Regions from separate parts of the Kribbella sp. WER1 genome, predicted to be linked through region 1. Evidence: riboswitches for the same ligand, from Rfam matches in the RefSeq annotation. Region 1 holds a riboswitch; each other region holds the start of a gene.
The links. Region 1 has a riboswitch for ZMP and ZTP ahead of folP (dihydropteroate synthase). Riboswitches for the same ligand answer to the same signal wherever they lie in the genome.

Region 1 (5,143 bases):
GCCGACCCCTCGCCGTACTTCCCCGCCGGCTCCTCGCTGGAGGCCCGCAGGTGGTCGAACAAGGTCGGCTCCCCACCCATCAACTCCGAGAACCTATTCACCTCGCCCCCCGGCTTCGCCGGGGTGTTGTTGGCGGGCTGGCCGGCTGCGGGCGTGGTCATCTCAGCCGAGCTGTTCCGCGGGAGGTTGTCCGTGTGCTCGACCGCCGCCTGGCTCGTCCGCGCCGTTGGTGCGGTGTTTGTACGAGCCGCAGGCCGGGGGCGTTCCGCTGGGTTTGCCTGCGTGGTGGGCGCGGGGTGCTCCGCGGGAGCGGTTGCTGCTGCTTCGGCCGAGCTGTTGGTGGTCGCGGGCTCGGCCGGCGTGTGGTTCGGCCGCGACGCGGGTACGGGGGTTGTTGTGGGGGTGGGGCGGCGGTCTAGGAGGAGCCAGGTGATGGTGGCGCCCAGGAGGAAGGCGAGGAGGGAGCCTAGCCAGGTGTCGCGGAGTAGCCAGGTCATTGGGGGCCTTTCGTCGGGCGGAGGCGGTGGAGCAGCCAGGCGGCTGCGCTGCCGAGGACGAAGGCGGCGAGGAGTACGACCCAGACCTGTGCGATCAGCCAACTCATGGAATCCCCTACGAAGGCTACGGACCACGGCGACCCTACTCCGTCAGCCCTCTCGGCCGCACTTCACCTGGAGACGAATGCACGGTTCAGCCCTGTCGGCCGCACTTCACCTGGAGAAGGACGCACGGTTCAGCCGGCCGGGTTGACGCGGATTTCGGCGCGGCGGTTGGCGATCCGGCCGGTGCCGGTGGTGTTGGAGGCGATCGGGAACGCCTCGCCGTACCCGTTCGCGGTGATCCGTCCCGCGGCGACGCCGAGGCGTACCAGCTCCGCCTTCACCGCGGCAGCGCGGCGTTCGGACAGCGGCAGGCTGGTCGACGGGGAGCCGAGGTTGTCGGTGTGCCCGGCGACCTCGACGCGGGCCGTCGTACAGGACTTCAGCAGTACGGCGGCCTCGACCACGGACGGCTTCGACGCGTCGTTCACGATCGACGTGCCGGAGAGGAAGTTGATCGGGTGCTGTCGGGTGAACGCGGCCAGCCGGGTCGGGAAGGTTCGGCACGGTTCGCTCTGCGTGGTGGGCTTCGGCAGCACCAGCTGGTCCGCGACGACCGCGCCCGGGACCGCCTTCGCCGCGGCCCGTCCGACGGTCGCCTTGGTCGCCTGGTCCGGTACCTGTCCGGACAACGTGACGGTCTCCCCGTCGTACCGCACCGACGCGTCGCCGGTCCCGATCGCGAGCGCCCGCAGCAACGCGGTCAACGCGCTCGCGTCGGCCAGCCCGTTCGCCGGGTCGATCGTGGTCCGGTCGTCGTACTCGCGGTCCGCCCCGAGCACCTGCCGCACCTCGGCGCCGAGCGCGTCCTTCACCGCCTGGCTGCGGACCGGCGCCTGCACCCGGATCGCCTGATCCGTCCGCCCGACCTCGAACTCCGGTACGTCGTCCTGCACCGGAGCACCGCTCGTCGTCGGCGAAGGCGTCGCCGGCGTGGGCGTCGCCGGTACGGCGCCCCCGTGGTCGATCCGCACCGCCCGTACCCCGTCGACGGCGGCGACGACCTCCCGGACCTGCCCCTCGTCGACGCCCGCGGGCACGGTGACGTGCGCGTCCCGGCCGTCGAAGTCGACGGAGCCGGTCTCGATCCCGCGAGCCTTCAACGCCGCCTGGGTGCGTTCGCGCAGGTCGTCCTCGGTGGTGCCGGCGCGGGCCGGAACCAGGATGGCGGTGAGCAGTACGGGCACCGCGATGGCCGCGAGCAGCCAGATGACGAGCGGCCGTCGGACAAGACCGGGCACTGTTCCTCCGTGGATGCGGTCAGAGTGGCCGTGCGCGAGGAGAGTACTCCGCCGCGCCCGTCCACCGCACACCGCAAGGCCATGCGGCGCCGGGTTTCTTGTCCTTTCTCGGACAGGACGCATATGCGCCAGCCCGCTGCACCACGAATCCCTTGACTTAGTTAGTGCCGTGAACCGTACTTAGCTCGGGCCGGTTTCGACTGGGGAGGGCTTGTTGTGCTGCCGATCGCTGCTGGGACGGAAGACAGACAGACCGATTCGTCGCTGATCGTCGGGGTGGCCGCGTCCACCGCCGAACGGGTGCATCTGGCGCGCCTGCTGGGCGGGGCCGACGCGCTGCTGCTGGTGTCGAACGCCGACCAGGCGCGCGCGTTCTTCGAACTGACCGGCGCCGCGCCGCGGATCGTGTCCGCGGCCGAACCTCCACAGATCAAGGCGGTTCCGGAGCCGATCCCCGAGCTGCAGCTGGACGTCGACCGCCGGGTGGTCCGCTGGAAGGACCGCGAACTGCCGCTCACCCGGCTGGAGCACGACTTCCTGCACTGCCTGGCGGCCGAACCCGGCCGGGTGTGGACGTACCAGCGCCTGCACCACGCGGTCTGGGGCAACGAGCACCTCGGCCACGGCTCGCACATCCACTCGGTCGTCAAACGCCTGCGCCAGAAGCTCGCGAACCTCGGCGCCGCGGTCACCATCCACGCGGTCCGCGGCGTCGGCTTCCACCTGCTGCCCGCGGCCTGATCCGCAGAGCCGCGCATTCAGTAAACTGCGGACGGGCCGTGACTGGCGCGGGAGGTGGGGTTCACCACCGGGGAGCGGTCCCGTCTCGATGACGTACGCCGTGCGCCTGGGCTTCTGGTATCGACCTGGAGGCCGGCATGGGACGACCCCGCGTGGTGGGAATCGTCAACGTCACGCGGGACTCGTTCTCCGACGGGGGACGCTATCTACGGCCGGACGCCGCGATCGAGCACGCCCGGCGACTGCACGCCGACGGCGCGGACGTGGTGGAGCTGGGCCCCGCGTCGAGCCATCCGGACGCGGAGCAGGTGCCGCCGGCCGAGGAGATCGCCCGCCTGACCCCGGTCGTCGACGGTCTGCGGAAGATTCCGTGGGGCGTCGACTCGTACCACCCGGAGACGCAGCGGTGGGCCGTCGCGCGCGGGGCGTCGTACCTGAACGACATCCAGGGATTCCCGCCGCCGTACGACGGACTTGTCGACAGCTCGTGCGTCCTGGTCGTGATGCACTCGGTGCAGCGGACCGGCCCGGCGACCCGGGTGGCGACCGACGCGGCGGAGATCTGGACCCGCGTCGAGGACTTCTTCGACGAGCGGATCGCCGCACTCCAGTCCGCGGGAATCTCCCGCGAACGCCTGGTGCTGGACCCGGGCCTCGGCTACTTCCTCGGCAGTACGCCGGAACCGTCCATCGCGATCCTCCGCGACCTCAGCCGCCTCAAGGAGCGGTACGGCGTACCCGTCCTCGTCTCGCCGTCGCGGAAGTCGTTCCTGCGCGAGATCACCGGGACCCGCACGGCCGGGATCGGCCCGGCGACCCTCGCCGCCGAACTGGCCGCGGCCGACCAGGGCGCCGACTACATCCGCACCCACGAGCCGCACGCGCTACGGGACGCCTTGCTGGTCCGGGGCGTTTTGCGGAACTTTTCCGGCACCTGCTGACGGAAAAGTTCCGCAAAACGAGGCTCGGCCCCGGACCCGCAACGGGTCCGGGGCCGAGTACTACCTGACTACTTGATCGACTCCAGTGCGAAGTCCTCGACGACAGGAGTCCCGTTGACCAGCTTGGTGGTGCGGGTCTGGGGCTTGTAGCCGTCCTTCGCGGCGATCAGGGTGAGCGGGTTGTTGCGACGGTCCAGCCAGTACGCGTACTGGCCGTTGTTGTCGGTGATGAACGTGTAGGACTGCGCCCACGAGTCCACCTCGACGATCGCGCCCGGGAGCGGAGCGGACGCGCCGGCCGAGCTGACGCCCGTGACCGTACCCATCAGCTTGCTCCAGGTGGTGGGCGGAGTGACGTTCATCGTCACGCCGACCGGTGCGACCGAGTAGGGGGTGTTCTCACCGATCGTCACGGCACCCGTGTAGGCGCCGGGCTGGTCGACGCTCGCGGAGAGCGTCACCTTGACGGTCGTCGACTGTCCCGGGGCCAGCGTGGCCGCGGTCTGGTCGAGGGACATCCAGCTCACGTCCCCGGACGACTCGGCACAGTCCTCGAGACCCGGCAGGGCCTCACTGTCCGCGGTCGCCGTGAAGCCGCCGGACGAGCCGCCGACCTTGTAGAAGCCGCACGCCGCGCCACCGCGGTACCGCGGCAGGTTGGAGTTCGGCAGTGCCGACCAGGCCTCGGCGGCCGGGTCGTAGGCGAAGCCGGCGTTGGTGACCGCACCGGCCTGGACGCCGCCGACGATCAGCAGCTTGCCACCGGCGACGGCGTACGACGCCGCCCAGTGGTCGGCCGGGGCGTCCGCGATCGCGGTCCAGGAGTCGGCTCCCGGATCGTAGACGTAGGCCGACTTGAGCGAGTTCGTGCCGTCGTTACCGCCGGCGCAGTACAGCTTGCCGTCGATGGCGCCGCAGGACGCGAACGCGACCGACTTCGGGTAGTTCGCCAGCGTCTGCCAGCTGTTCGCGTCGGCGTCGTACCGCACCACGGTGTTGCTCATCGGGGTGCAGTTCGCGGTGGTGCAGCCGCCGACGGCGTACAGCTTGCCGTCGAGCACGGCCTGGCCGGCGGCGGCCCGGGGAGCCGGGTTGGCCGCGACCGCGGTCCAGGCGTTGGACGCCGGGTCGTACGACCAGGTGTCCGCGGCCGGGCCGGAGGCGCCCCAGCCGGAGCTGGCGACGATCTTGCCGCCGACGACGCCGACGGTGATCGCGTTGCGGGCGCCCGGCAGCGGGGCGATCGCGGTCCAGGCGAGCGACGCCGGGTCGTACACGTAGCTGTTCGCCGTCGACGCACTACCGTTGCCACCGGCAATCGAATAGATCTTGCCGTCGAGGTTGACCACCCGGTTGTCCATCACCGTCGCCGGGTAGTCGGCGATGTCGGCCCACGGAGCCGCCATCGGCTTCGCGGCCGCCGTCGGCGTGCCGGTCTTGCCGGACAGCATCCGGGCGAACGACGTGTCCACCGCGAGCCGCTGCAGCGGGGCGCCGACCCCGTTCTCGACCTCGGCCTTGGTGGTCTTGGTGCCGTTCGCGTTCTCCAGGACGAATCCGCTGTTCTTCTCGCCGAACTTCACGTCCACCGGCGCGCCACCGGTGTTGGTGACCTTGAACG
Region 2 (5,143 bases), 2.1 Mb from region 1:
GCACGTCCGCACGCCGCGCCATGTACGCCGCCTCGCGCTGCAGCTTCACCCAGCTCTCGTACCGCCGGTACGGCAGCGTGCCGTCCTCGAGCCCCGCCCGTACCGCGCACCCAGGCTCCGACTCGTGCGAGCAGTCCTTGAACTTGCACTGCTCTGCCAGCTCCGTGATGTCCGGGAACGCCGCGGCCAGCCCTTCCCCGCTCTCCTGCAGCCCGATCCCCCGCAGCCCAGGCGTGTCAATCACGACGCCACCAGACGGCAACACGATCAGCTCGCGCCGTACAGACGTATGCCGCCCCTTGCCGTCCTCCCGGATGTCCTGCACGTCCAGCAGTTCCACACCGGCCAGTGCGTTCACCAGCGACGACTTACCCGCACCGCTGGACCCCAGCAGCGCCAGGGTCGCGTTACCGGCCAATAGCTCACGTACGCCGTCCATCCCGGCGCCCGTGCTCGCACTACACACCAGTACGTCGGCCCCGGGCGCAGCAGCGGCCACGTCCTCCGCCAACAGCTCGGCGTCGCTCACGAGGTCCGCTTTGGTCAGTACGACGACCGGCCGCGCGCCGCTCTCCCAGGCGAGCGCCATGAAGCGCTCGATCCGGACGATGTTCGGCTCCGGGACGAGGCCGACGACGATCGCGATCACGTCGACGTTGGACGCGAGCACCTGGCCGCGGGACGACCCGCCGACCTCGGCGCGAACGATCGCGGACCGGCGGGGCAGGACCGATTCGACCGTGATCCGGTCATCCGGCCAGAAGCGCAGTACGACCCAGTCACCGGTGCACGGGCCGGCCTGGGCGTCCGACGCTATGTCGGCGAGCAGTGCTCCGGACCAGCTGGCCCGGACCGGCCCGTCGGTGGTGAAGACCGTCGCCAGGCCTTTGTCGACCCGGGCGACCCGTCCCGGGACCAGGTCCTCGGGGACGTCGTGCAGAGCAGCGGCCGTGGAGCTGTCGAGTCCCAGGGCCTGGAGTGTGGCTGACATGCGGCGAACCTTTCGAAGGGTCCGGCCGCGGGTTTCAGCTCCGCGGACGGACGACAAGGAAGACAACGGGCCGTTCGGCCTGTTCGAAGCTCATGGCGGGTTGCCTCCCTTCGGGTCCTGTGCGGTCCGCCTGGACCGGCTGTCGCGATGCCGTCAGCGTAGGTCGTCGCCGTCCCCCTGCGCACCCGGTTTTCCGACCCGCGCCGGCTCGTCGGACGGCTCCTCGACAGCCTTCTTCTTTTCAGTGGCCTTTTTGCCGATGGCCGCCTTCTTCAGACCCTTGCGTACGGCGGGAGCGATCTTGCGCGGCTCCTCCGCCAACTCCTCAAGCTTGCGCGCCGCCTCGGCCTCCGGACGCTCGTCCGACTCCACCGGCGTCAGCGAGTGGTGCTGCTCCGGCTCCGCCTTCATCACCGGCTCGACCTCGTCCGCGGCGGGCTCCGGCTCGTCCTTCTTCACCTCGGCGACCTGCGCCCGGTGCGGCCACAGCCGGTCCACCACAGCGTTCAGCGCGGCACCGATCAGTACCGCGATCGCGGTCATGTAGAGCCACATCAGTACCGCGATCGGTGCCGCCAGTGGGCCGTAGATCGACGTACCGCCGACCGTGCTCTGCAGGACCCAGCGGAGCACGAAGCTGCCCAGGATCCAGATCGACAGCGCCAGGAACGAGCCCGGCAGGTCCGAGACCCACGGCGTCCGGATCGGGACCGACAGGTGGTACAGGGTGTTCAGGAAGCCCGCGGACAGGATCGTGACGACCGGCCAGTACAGCTGGTTCAGGAAGTCGAGGCGGTGCGGCAACAGTTCGTCGACCGCGCTCGGGCCGGCCAGCACCAGCGGCAGCACGATCACGCCGATCACCAGCGCGGCGCAGTACAGGCTGAACGACAGCGCGCGGGTCCGGACGATGCCGCGCTTGCCGCCCATCCCGTACATGATCGTGATGGTGTCCACGAACACGTTCAGCGCCCGGCTGCCGGACCACAGCGCCAGCACGAAACCGATCGAGATCACGTCCGGCCGGCCGCCGTTCAGCACCTGGTCCAGGGTCGGCGCGATCACGTTCTTGATCGAGTCGTCGGTGAGCGCCCGGGCGGCCAGGTCGACGATCTGCTGCTTGACGTCGTTGATCGTCTCGACCTCGAACCACCGGCTCGCGATGTAACCGAGCGAACCCGCCAGCCCGAAGATCAGCGGCGGCAGCGAGAGGATCGCGAAGAACGCCCCCTCGGCCGCGAGACCGGTGACCCGGTAACGCAAACACACCCCGACCGTCTGGGTGAGCAGCTTCCAGGTCGTCGCGGGGACTTTGCGAACCCATGCCAATGAGAGGGAGCTCCCACCAGTGGGTCCTGCCCCAGAACGTGCCATACCGCTTACCGTACTGACATGGCGGACCCATTCGCGGTAACGAACCAGGCTCCCCCACTGCGGGGCGTGAACTTCTTCACGCGCGACCCGGCGCTCGGTGACGCTCTGCGTCCGTACGCCGCCCTCGCCGGCGACCTGACCGCCGACCCCGGGCTGACCCGGATCGGCGAGCTGGCCGGCTCCGAGGAGGCCCGCGCGCACGCCCTCCCGGCGAACCAGAACCCGCCCGTCCTGCGCACCCACGACCGGTACGGGAACCGGATCGACGAGGTCGACTTCCACCCGTCGTGGCACTGGCTGATGGAGCAGGCCGTCGGGTTCGGGCTGCAGGCCGCGCCGTGGACGAGCGACCAAGCGGCGCCGCACCTGCGCCGGGCGGCCGGGTTCTACCTCTGGTCGCAGGTGGAGCCCGGGCACGGCTGCCCGATCTCGATGTCGTACGCCGCTGTCCCGGCGCTGCGGGCGGACGAGCGGCTCGCGGCGGAGTGGGTACCGCGGCTGGCGTCCACGGAGTACGACGTACGACGGCTGCCGGCCGCGGCGAAGGGCGGCGTACTGGCCGGGATGGGGATGACCGAGAAGCAGGGCGGGTCCGACGTCCGGGCGAACCTGACGACGGCGACGCCGGCCGGGGACGTGTACCAGCTGGACGGGCACAAGTGGTTCTGTTCCGCGCCGCAGGTGGACGTGTTCCTGGTGCTCGCGCAGGCGCCGGACGGGCTGAGCTGCTTCGTCGTACCGCGGGTGCTTGCCGACGGCAATCGGAACCCGTTCGCGCTGCAGCGGCTGAAGGACAAGCTCGGGAACCGGTCGAACGCGTCGTCCGAGGTGGAGTTCCACGGGACGATCGGGTACCGGCTGGGCGAGGAGGGCGCCGGGGTCCGGACGATCATCGAGATGGTCGCGGCCACCCGGCTGGACTGCGTACTCGGGTCGTCCGCCCTCCAGCGGCGGGCGCTCGTGGAGGCCGTCTGGCACACGCGGCATCGGTCGGCGTTCGGCGGACTGCTGGCGGACAAGCCCGCGATGCAGAACGTCCTCGCCGATCTCGCGATCGAGAGCGAAGCCGCGACAGCCCTCGCCATGCGCCTCGCCGCAGCCGTCGACGCATCTCGCGGTGGGGCGGGCGAGCGCCCGCGCAGCGCGGCGGCCGAAGGGGCGTTTCGGCGGATCGGGTTGCCGTTGGCGAAGTTCTGGGTATGTAAGCGGACGCCGTTCATGGTTGCCGAGGCGCTGGAATGCCTCGGCGGGAACGGGTACGTCGAGGAGTCCGGGCTGCCGCTGCTCTACCGGGAGTCGCCGTTGAACTCGATCTGGGAAGGATCAGGCAACGTCAACGCGCTCGACGTACTGCGGGCGCTCCGGCGGCCGGAGTCGCTCGACGCCTGGCTGACGGAGCTGGCGGCCGTGCAGGGTGCGGACCAGCGGCTGGATGCCGCGGTCAACGACGTGTTGCAAGCGCTTGCTGATGTCGACAACGCCGAGGCCGGTGCGCGACGGCTCGCCGCGCTGATGGCCCTGTGTCTGCAGGCTTCGCTGCTGATCCGGCACTCGACGCCGGAGGTCGCGGACGCGTTCGTCGCGTCGCGGCTGGCGGGCGACTGGGGCGGCGTCTTCGGCACGCTCCCACGGACGACGCCGTTCGAGCGGATCCTCGACCGCACGATAGGGTGAGCGGCGTCGCGACTGGCGCGCTGAAGGTGGAGAACCACCGGGGAGCGAAACCCGTCGGCACCGTGCGCCTGGGTGCCTTCGACCCACTGCAAACCGCAGGAGAGACAACGATGACTCAGACCTTCGATGCCGCCGCCGCGTCGGCCGCGTACAACAACGCGCTGCAGGTGATCGCCGCGGTCGAGCCGACCATCGCCGGCGCGATCCGGGCCGAGCTGGCCGACCAGCGCTCCTCGCTGAAGCTGATCGCGAGCGAGAACTACGCCTCCCCCGCCACGCTGCTGACGATGGGCAACTGGCTGTCGGACAAGTACGCCGAAGGCACCGTCGGGCACCGCTTCTACGCCGGCTGCCAGAACGTCGACACCGTCGAGCAGACCGCCGCGGACCACGCGCAGGCGCTGTTCAACGCCCCGCACGCCTATGTCCAGCCGCACTCCGGCATCGACGCGAACCTGGTCGCGTTCTGGGCGATCCTGGCGCAGCGGATCGAGTCTCCGGCGCTCGCCGAGGCCGGCGCGAAGCACGTCAACGACCTGACCGAGGAGGACTGGACCAAGCTCCGCAAGGCGCTCGGCGACCAGAAGATGCTCGGCATGTCGCTGGACGCCGGCGGCCACCTGACGCACGGTTTCCGGCCGAACATCTCCGGCAAGATGTTCAACCAGCACTCGTACGGGACGAACCCCGCGACCGGCCTGCTCGACTACGACGAGGTCGCCCGGGCGGCGCGTGAGTTCAAGCCGCTGATCCTGATCGCCGGCTACTCGGCGTACCCGCGCAAGGTGAACTTCGCGAAGATGCGCGAGATCGCCGACGAGGTCGGCGCGACCCTGATGGTCGACATGGCGCACTTCGCCGGCCTGGTCGCGGGCAAGGTGTTCACCGGCGACTTCGACCCGGTGCCGCACGCGCATGTCACCACCACGACCACGCACAAGTCGCTGCGCGGCCCGCGCGGCGGCATGGTGCTGTGCCAGCCGGAGTACGCCGAGTCCGTCGACCGCGGCTGCCCGATGGTGCTCGGCGGCCCGCTCAGCCAGACGATGGCGGCGAAGGCGGTCGCGCTGGCCGAGGCCCGGCAGCCCGCCTTCAAGGAGTACG
Region 3 (5,143 bases), 1.4 Mb from region 1:
ATGGAGGGCGCGCGGCAGGCCCGGCTGATCCCCGGCGCCCCGCAGCTGAACCTCTACAAGAACAACGTCGACAACAAGGGCGCGTCGTACGGCGCCCACGAGAACTATCTGATGCGCCGGTCCACGCCGTTCGCGTCGATCGTCCGGCACCTGACGCCGTTCTTCGTGAGCCGTCAGGTGGTCACCGGCGCCGGCCGGGTCGGGATCGGCCAGGACGGCGCCACACACGGGTTCCAGCTCAGCCAGCGCGCGGACTACTTCGAGGTCGAGGTCGGCCTGGAGACCACGCTGAAGCGGCCGATCATCAACACCCGCGACGAGCCGCACGCGAACCCGGACCGGTACCGCCGGCTGCACGTGATCATCGGCGACGCGAACCTGTCCGAGATCTCGACGTACCTCAAGGTCGGCACTACGTCGCTGGTGCTGGCGATGATCGAGGACGGCTGGCTGACCGACGACCTCGGCGTCGACCGGCCGGTGACCGCGCTGCACGAGGTCAGCCACGACCCGACGTGCACGCATCTGCTGACGCTCAAGGACGGCCGCAAGATCACCGCCGTCCAGCTGCAGACGGAGTACCTGGAGCAGGCCCGGAAGTACGTCGAGGACAAGTACGGCGACGACGCGGACCGGCAGACCAAGGACGTGCTGCACCGCTGGGAGCAGATCCTCGACCAGCTCGCCATCGACCCGATGAAGTTGTCGGACCAACTGGACTGGGTCGCGAAGTACAAGCTGCTCCAGTCGTACCGCGACCGCGACGGGCTGGACTGGGACGACTCGAAGCTGCACCTGGTCGACCTGCAGTACGCCGACCTGCGCCCGGACAAGGGTCTCTATTACAAGTTGGTGAAGTCCGGGCGGATGCAGCGGATCGTCACCGACGAGGAGATCCGGATGGCGGTCGCGCACCCGCCGACCGACACCCGGGCGTACTTCCGCGGCCGCTGCATGCAGCAGTATGCGCCGCAGGTCGCGGCCGCCTCCTGGGACTCGGTGATCTTCGACCTGCCGGGGAAGGAATCGTTGCAGCGGATCCCTACTCTGGACCCGTTGCGGGGCACGAAGGCGCATGTCGGGGCACTTCTTGACCAATGCGACACCGCCAGTGACCTGGTTCGCACCATTACTGGGGGTGCGGCCGGGTAGGGTCGCTAGTGGAGGTCGATTTGGGCGATCTCCCCAGCGGTTCTAGGAGGTGGCCATATGGCGAAGGACGGCGGTCAGCAGCACAAGCAGCCGAAGCGTTCGTCGACCGAGGAAGAGGTCGAGCAGGTCGAGGCGTCGGAGGACGTCCAGGAGCGGAAAGAACGGCTCGACGAGGACGTCGACTCGATCCTGGACGAGATCGACGAGGTCCTGGAGGAGAACGCCGAGGAGTTCGTCCGCGGATTCGTGCAAAAGGGTGGGGAGTGAACCGCTCGATGACATCTGATGCCTCCGGCCGGCTGCCGGAAGCCTTCCTGACCCCGGGCGGCTCGTCGTTCATGGACTTCCTGGCCGGGCACGCGCCCGACCTGTTGCCCGGACGCCGGTCGCTCGGACAGGGCGACCTGTCCAGCGAAGTCCCGCACGGTACGACGATCGTCGCAGCCACCTTCCCCGGTGGTGTCGTGATGGCCGGCGACCGGCGGGCCACGATGGGCAACATCATCGCCCAGCGTGACATCGAGAAGGTGTTCCCGGCCGACGAGTACTCGGTGGTCGCCTTCGCCGGCTCGGCCGGTTTCGGGATCGAGATGGTCCGGTTGTTCCAGGTCGAGCTGGAGCACTACGAGAAGCTCGAAGGCGCGACGCTGAGCCTGGACGGCAAGGCGAACCGGTTGAGCGCGCTGATCCGCGGCAACCTGCCGATGGCGATGCAGGGCCTCACCGTGGTGCCGCTGTTCGCCGGGTACGACGAGGACATCAAGGGCGGCCGGATCTTCTCCTACGACCCGACCGGCGGGCGGTACGAGGAGACCCACTTCCACAGCGTCGGCTCGGGCTCGCTGTTCGCCCGCGGCGCGCTGAAGAAGCTCTACCGGCCGGACTTGTCCGAGATCGACTGCGTGACGGTGACGATCCAGTCCCTGATCGACGCGGCCGACGACGACTCGGCGACCGGCGGGCCGGACATGCTGCGGCGGATCTTCCCGGTGGTCGGCGTGGTCACCGCGGACGGTTACCGGCGGCTGCCCGAGGACGAGGTGGCCTCCCTGGTCGACGCGGCCTGGGAGCAGCGCCACCGGCGTCCCGACGGTCCTGCCGCTCCGTCCCTGACCTGACCACCCTGAACTGACAGAGGACTCGATGAGCGTTCCCTTCTACGTCTCGCCCGAGCAGCTGATGCGGGACCGGGCGGACTTCGCCCGGAAAGGCATCGCCAAGGGCCGCAGCGCGATCGCGCTGCAGTACGCCGACGGCATCCTGTTCGTCGCGGAGAACCGGTCGCCCGCGCTGCACAAGGTGGCCGAGATCTACGACCGGATGGCGTTCGCCGCCGTCGGCCGGTACAACGAGTTCGAGAACCTGCGGATCGCCGGCGTCCGGCTCGCCGACATGCGTGGGTACTCCTACGACCGGCGCGACGTGACCGGCCGCGCGCTCGCGAACGCGTACGCGCAGACGCTCGGCGCGATCTTCTCCTCCGGCGGCGAGAAGCCGCTCGAGGTGGAGATCCTGGTCGCCGAGGTCGGCGCGGGTGCGTCCGACGACCAGATCTACCGGCTCACGTACGACGGCTCGATCGCCGACGTCCAGGGGTACGCCGTGATGGGCGGCCCGGCAGACCAGGTCGCTGACTATGTCGGCGAGCACTACCAGGAGGGGATCTCGCTGGCCGGCGCGCTCCGGCTCGCGGTGGATGCCCTCGGCCACGACGGCACCGAGGTCCGGCAGCTGACACCGGACCAGCTCGAGGTCGCGGTGCTGGACCGGACCAGGTCGCAGGTCCGCAAGTTCAAGCGCATCTCCGAGGCGACGCTGGAAACCATCCTCTCGGAGTCCCACCCGGACTCCGACGATTCGACGGATGGCGACGAGGAGACCGCGGCGAAGTCCGAGGACACAACCTCCGCCGAGACCACGTCCGCCGGGAGCACGTCCGCGGAGACGCCGGTCGCGCCGCCGTCCGACGATGACGACGCCCCGGTCGCCCCGCCGGAAGACCCCGACGACAACCGTCCGCTGTGACGGACCAGATCGACAACTCAGCCGCCACGACCAACGTGGCGGCTGAGCCGTCTCACCCCCCAAACCCCACCACCCACACGTCACCCACCGACACGGTGGTGGGGGATCCGGCGCCGTGGGAGTTGTTGGGGGAGGAGGTCGGGTTCGAGCGGTTCCTGTCGGTGCGGCTGCGGCGGTACCGGATGCCGGACGGGCGGGAGATCGAGTGGGACGTCTCCGGCCGTGAGGCGGGCGTGGACGCCGGGGTGACGGTGCTGCCGTTGACGCCGGACGGGCGGATCGTGACGATCCGGATGTTCCGCGCCGGCCCGGACACCGTCGTGACCAACCTCCCGGGCGGTCTCGTCGAGCCCGGCGAGGACGTGGCGGCGGCCGGTGCGCGCGAGCTCGAGGAAGAGACCGGGTACACCTGCGAGACCCTCGACGTGGTCGGCTGGCAGTGGTCCGGTGCGTCCTCGACCTTCCGCAAGTACGTCGCGATCGCCCGCGGCTGCCGCCCCGACGGCAAGCAGCAGCTGGACGAGGCCGAGGACTGCGTACCGGTCGAGCTCACCGTCGACGCATTCCGCGCCGAGCTGCGCAACCCGGGCGCGATGACCGGCATCGACGCCGCCTACCTGGCGCTGGACCACGCCGGCCTGCTCTAGACTCGAGGCGGACCGCGACTGGCGTTGAGGTGGACGAACCACCGGGGAACGGTCTGCCATCCGGCTTCGCCGCGCGCCTGGGCACCTTCGAACTCAGAGGAGTGTGCGCGCATGAGTGCTGAGCTGATGATCGGTACCGACCTCGCCGCCGAGATGGTGGCGAAGGCGGCGGAGCGGGCGGCCGTCCTGCAGGAGAAGTACGGCGTCCAGCCGTGCCTGGCGACCGTCCTGGTCGGCGACGACCCGGCGTCCGCGACGTACGTGCGGATGAAGCAGAACCGGTCGAAGAAGGCGGGTATCGCGTCCCGCAGCGTCGTGCTGCCGGCCTCGACGAGCACCCAGGAGCTGGTCGCGGAGATCACCAAGCTGTCCGAGGACCCGGCGGTGCACGGGATCCTGCTGCAGCATCCGGTGCCGGCGCAGATCGACGAGCGAGCCGCGTTCGAGGCGATCGACCCGGGCAAGGACGTCGACGGCGTCACGATGCGGTCGTTCGCGGCGATGGCGTTCGGCGATCCCGGCTTCCGGTCCGCGACGCCCGGCGGGATCATGCGGTTGCTGGCGGCGTACGACGTACCGCTGGAAGGCGCGCATGCGGTGGTGATCGGCCGCAGCCCGATCCTCGGGAAGCCGGCCGGCATGTTGCTGCTGGCATCGAACGCGACGGTCACGTACGCGCACTCCCGGACCCGCGACCTCCCGGACCTGGTCCGGACCGCCGACGTGGTGATCGCCGCGGTCGGCAAGGCGAACTTCGTCCGCGGCGACTGGCTGAAGCCGGGCGCGGTGGTCGTCGACGCCGGGTACAACGAGGGCAACGTCGGCGACGTGCACTTCGTCGAGGCGGCCGAGGTGGCGCGGCTGATCACGCCGGTGCCGGGCGGGGTCGGGCCGATGACGATCGCGCTGCTGCTGGAGCAGACGGTCGACGCCGCTGAGACGGCTGTCCACGCCTTGACTACGCTGAACTAGTCTTTGGGGCAGACGAACGAGGAGGAACGACGTGCCGGTACGCGCGATCCGGGGTGCCACCCAGCTGGACGTGGACGAGCGCGAGCATCTGCTCGAGCGGACCGCGGAGCTGGTGAAGGCGGTCCTGGAGGCGAACGATCTGGAGAACGAGGATCTGATCAGCATCCTGTTCACCGTCACGTCGGACCTCCGCTCGGAGTTCCCGGCGGTCGCCGGCCGCCAGATCGGGCTGACCGACGTACCGCTGATGTGCATGCAGGAGATCCCGGTGCCGCACGCGCTGCCGCGGGTCGTCCGGCTGATGGTGCACACCGAGACGCCGCGCTCGCGGGACAAGATCCAGCACG

Region 2: it holds a riboswitch for ZMP and ZTP, as region 1 does, so the genes downstream of both, ACXJJ3_RS03670 (glycine hydroxymethyltransferase) here and folP (dihydropteroate synthase) in region 1, are expected to answer to the same signal.
Region 3: it holds a riboswitch for ZMP and ZTP, as region 1 does, so the genes downstream of both, ACXJJ3_RS00145 (bifunctional 5,10-methylenetetrahydrofolate dehydrogenase/5,10-methenyltetrahydrofolate cyclohydrolase) here and folP (dihydropteroate synthase) in region 1, are expected to answer to the same signal.

The regions. Positions count from the first base shown of each region.
Region 1 covers NZ_CM135186.1:7,261,519-7,266,661, forward strand. The annotation lists gene ACXJJ3_RS35505 (sunset domain-containing protein) at 1-161, opposite strand, end outside; gene arfA (channel-forming protein ArfA/OmpATb) at 734-1,840, opposite strand; gene ACXJJ3_RS35515 (winged helix-turn-helix domain-containing protein) at 2,057-2,581, shown strand; ZMP/ZTP riboswitch at 2,610-2,700, shown strand; gene folP (dihydropteroate synthase) at 2,719-3,522, shown strand; gene ACXJJ3_RS35525 (S8 family serine peptidase) at 3,591-5,143, opposite strand, start outside.
Region 2 covers NZ_CM135186.1:733,331-738,473, forward strand. The annotation lists gene rsgA (ribosome small subunit-dependent GTPase A) at 1-991, opposite strand, end outside; gene ACXJJ3_RS03660 (YhjD/YihY/BrkB family envelope integrity protein) at 1,145-2,320, opposite strand; gene ACXJJ3_RS03665 (acyl-CoA dehydrogenase family protein) at 2,384-4,039, shown strand; ZMP/ZTP riboswitch at 4,038-4,120, shown strand; gene ACXJJ3_RS03670 (glycine hydroxymethyltransferase) at 4,150-5,143, shown strand, end outside.
Region 3 covers NZ_CM135186.1:27,613-32,755, forward strand. The annotation lists gene dop (depupylase/deamidase Dop) at 1-1,152, shown strand, start outside; gene ACXJJ3_RS00125 (ubiquitin-like protein Pup) at 1,210-1,419, shown strand; gene prcB (proteasome subunit beta) at 1,428-2,270, shown strand; gene prcA (proteasome subunit alpha) at 2,296-3,177, shown strand; gene ACXJJ3_RS00140 (NUDIX hydrolase) at 3,174-3,824, shown strand; ZMP/ZTP riboswitch at 3,829-3,914, shown strand; gene ACXJJ3_RS00145 (bifunctional 5,10-methylenetetrahydrofolate dehydrogenase/5,10-methenyltetrahydrofolate cyclohydrolase) at 3,936-4,796, shown strand; gene aroH (chorismate mutase) at 4,828-5,143, shown strand, end outside.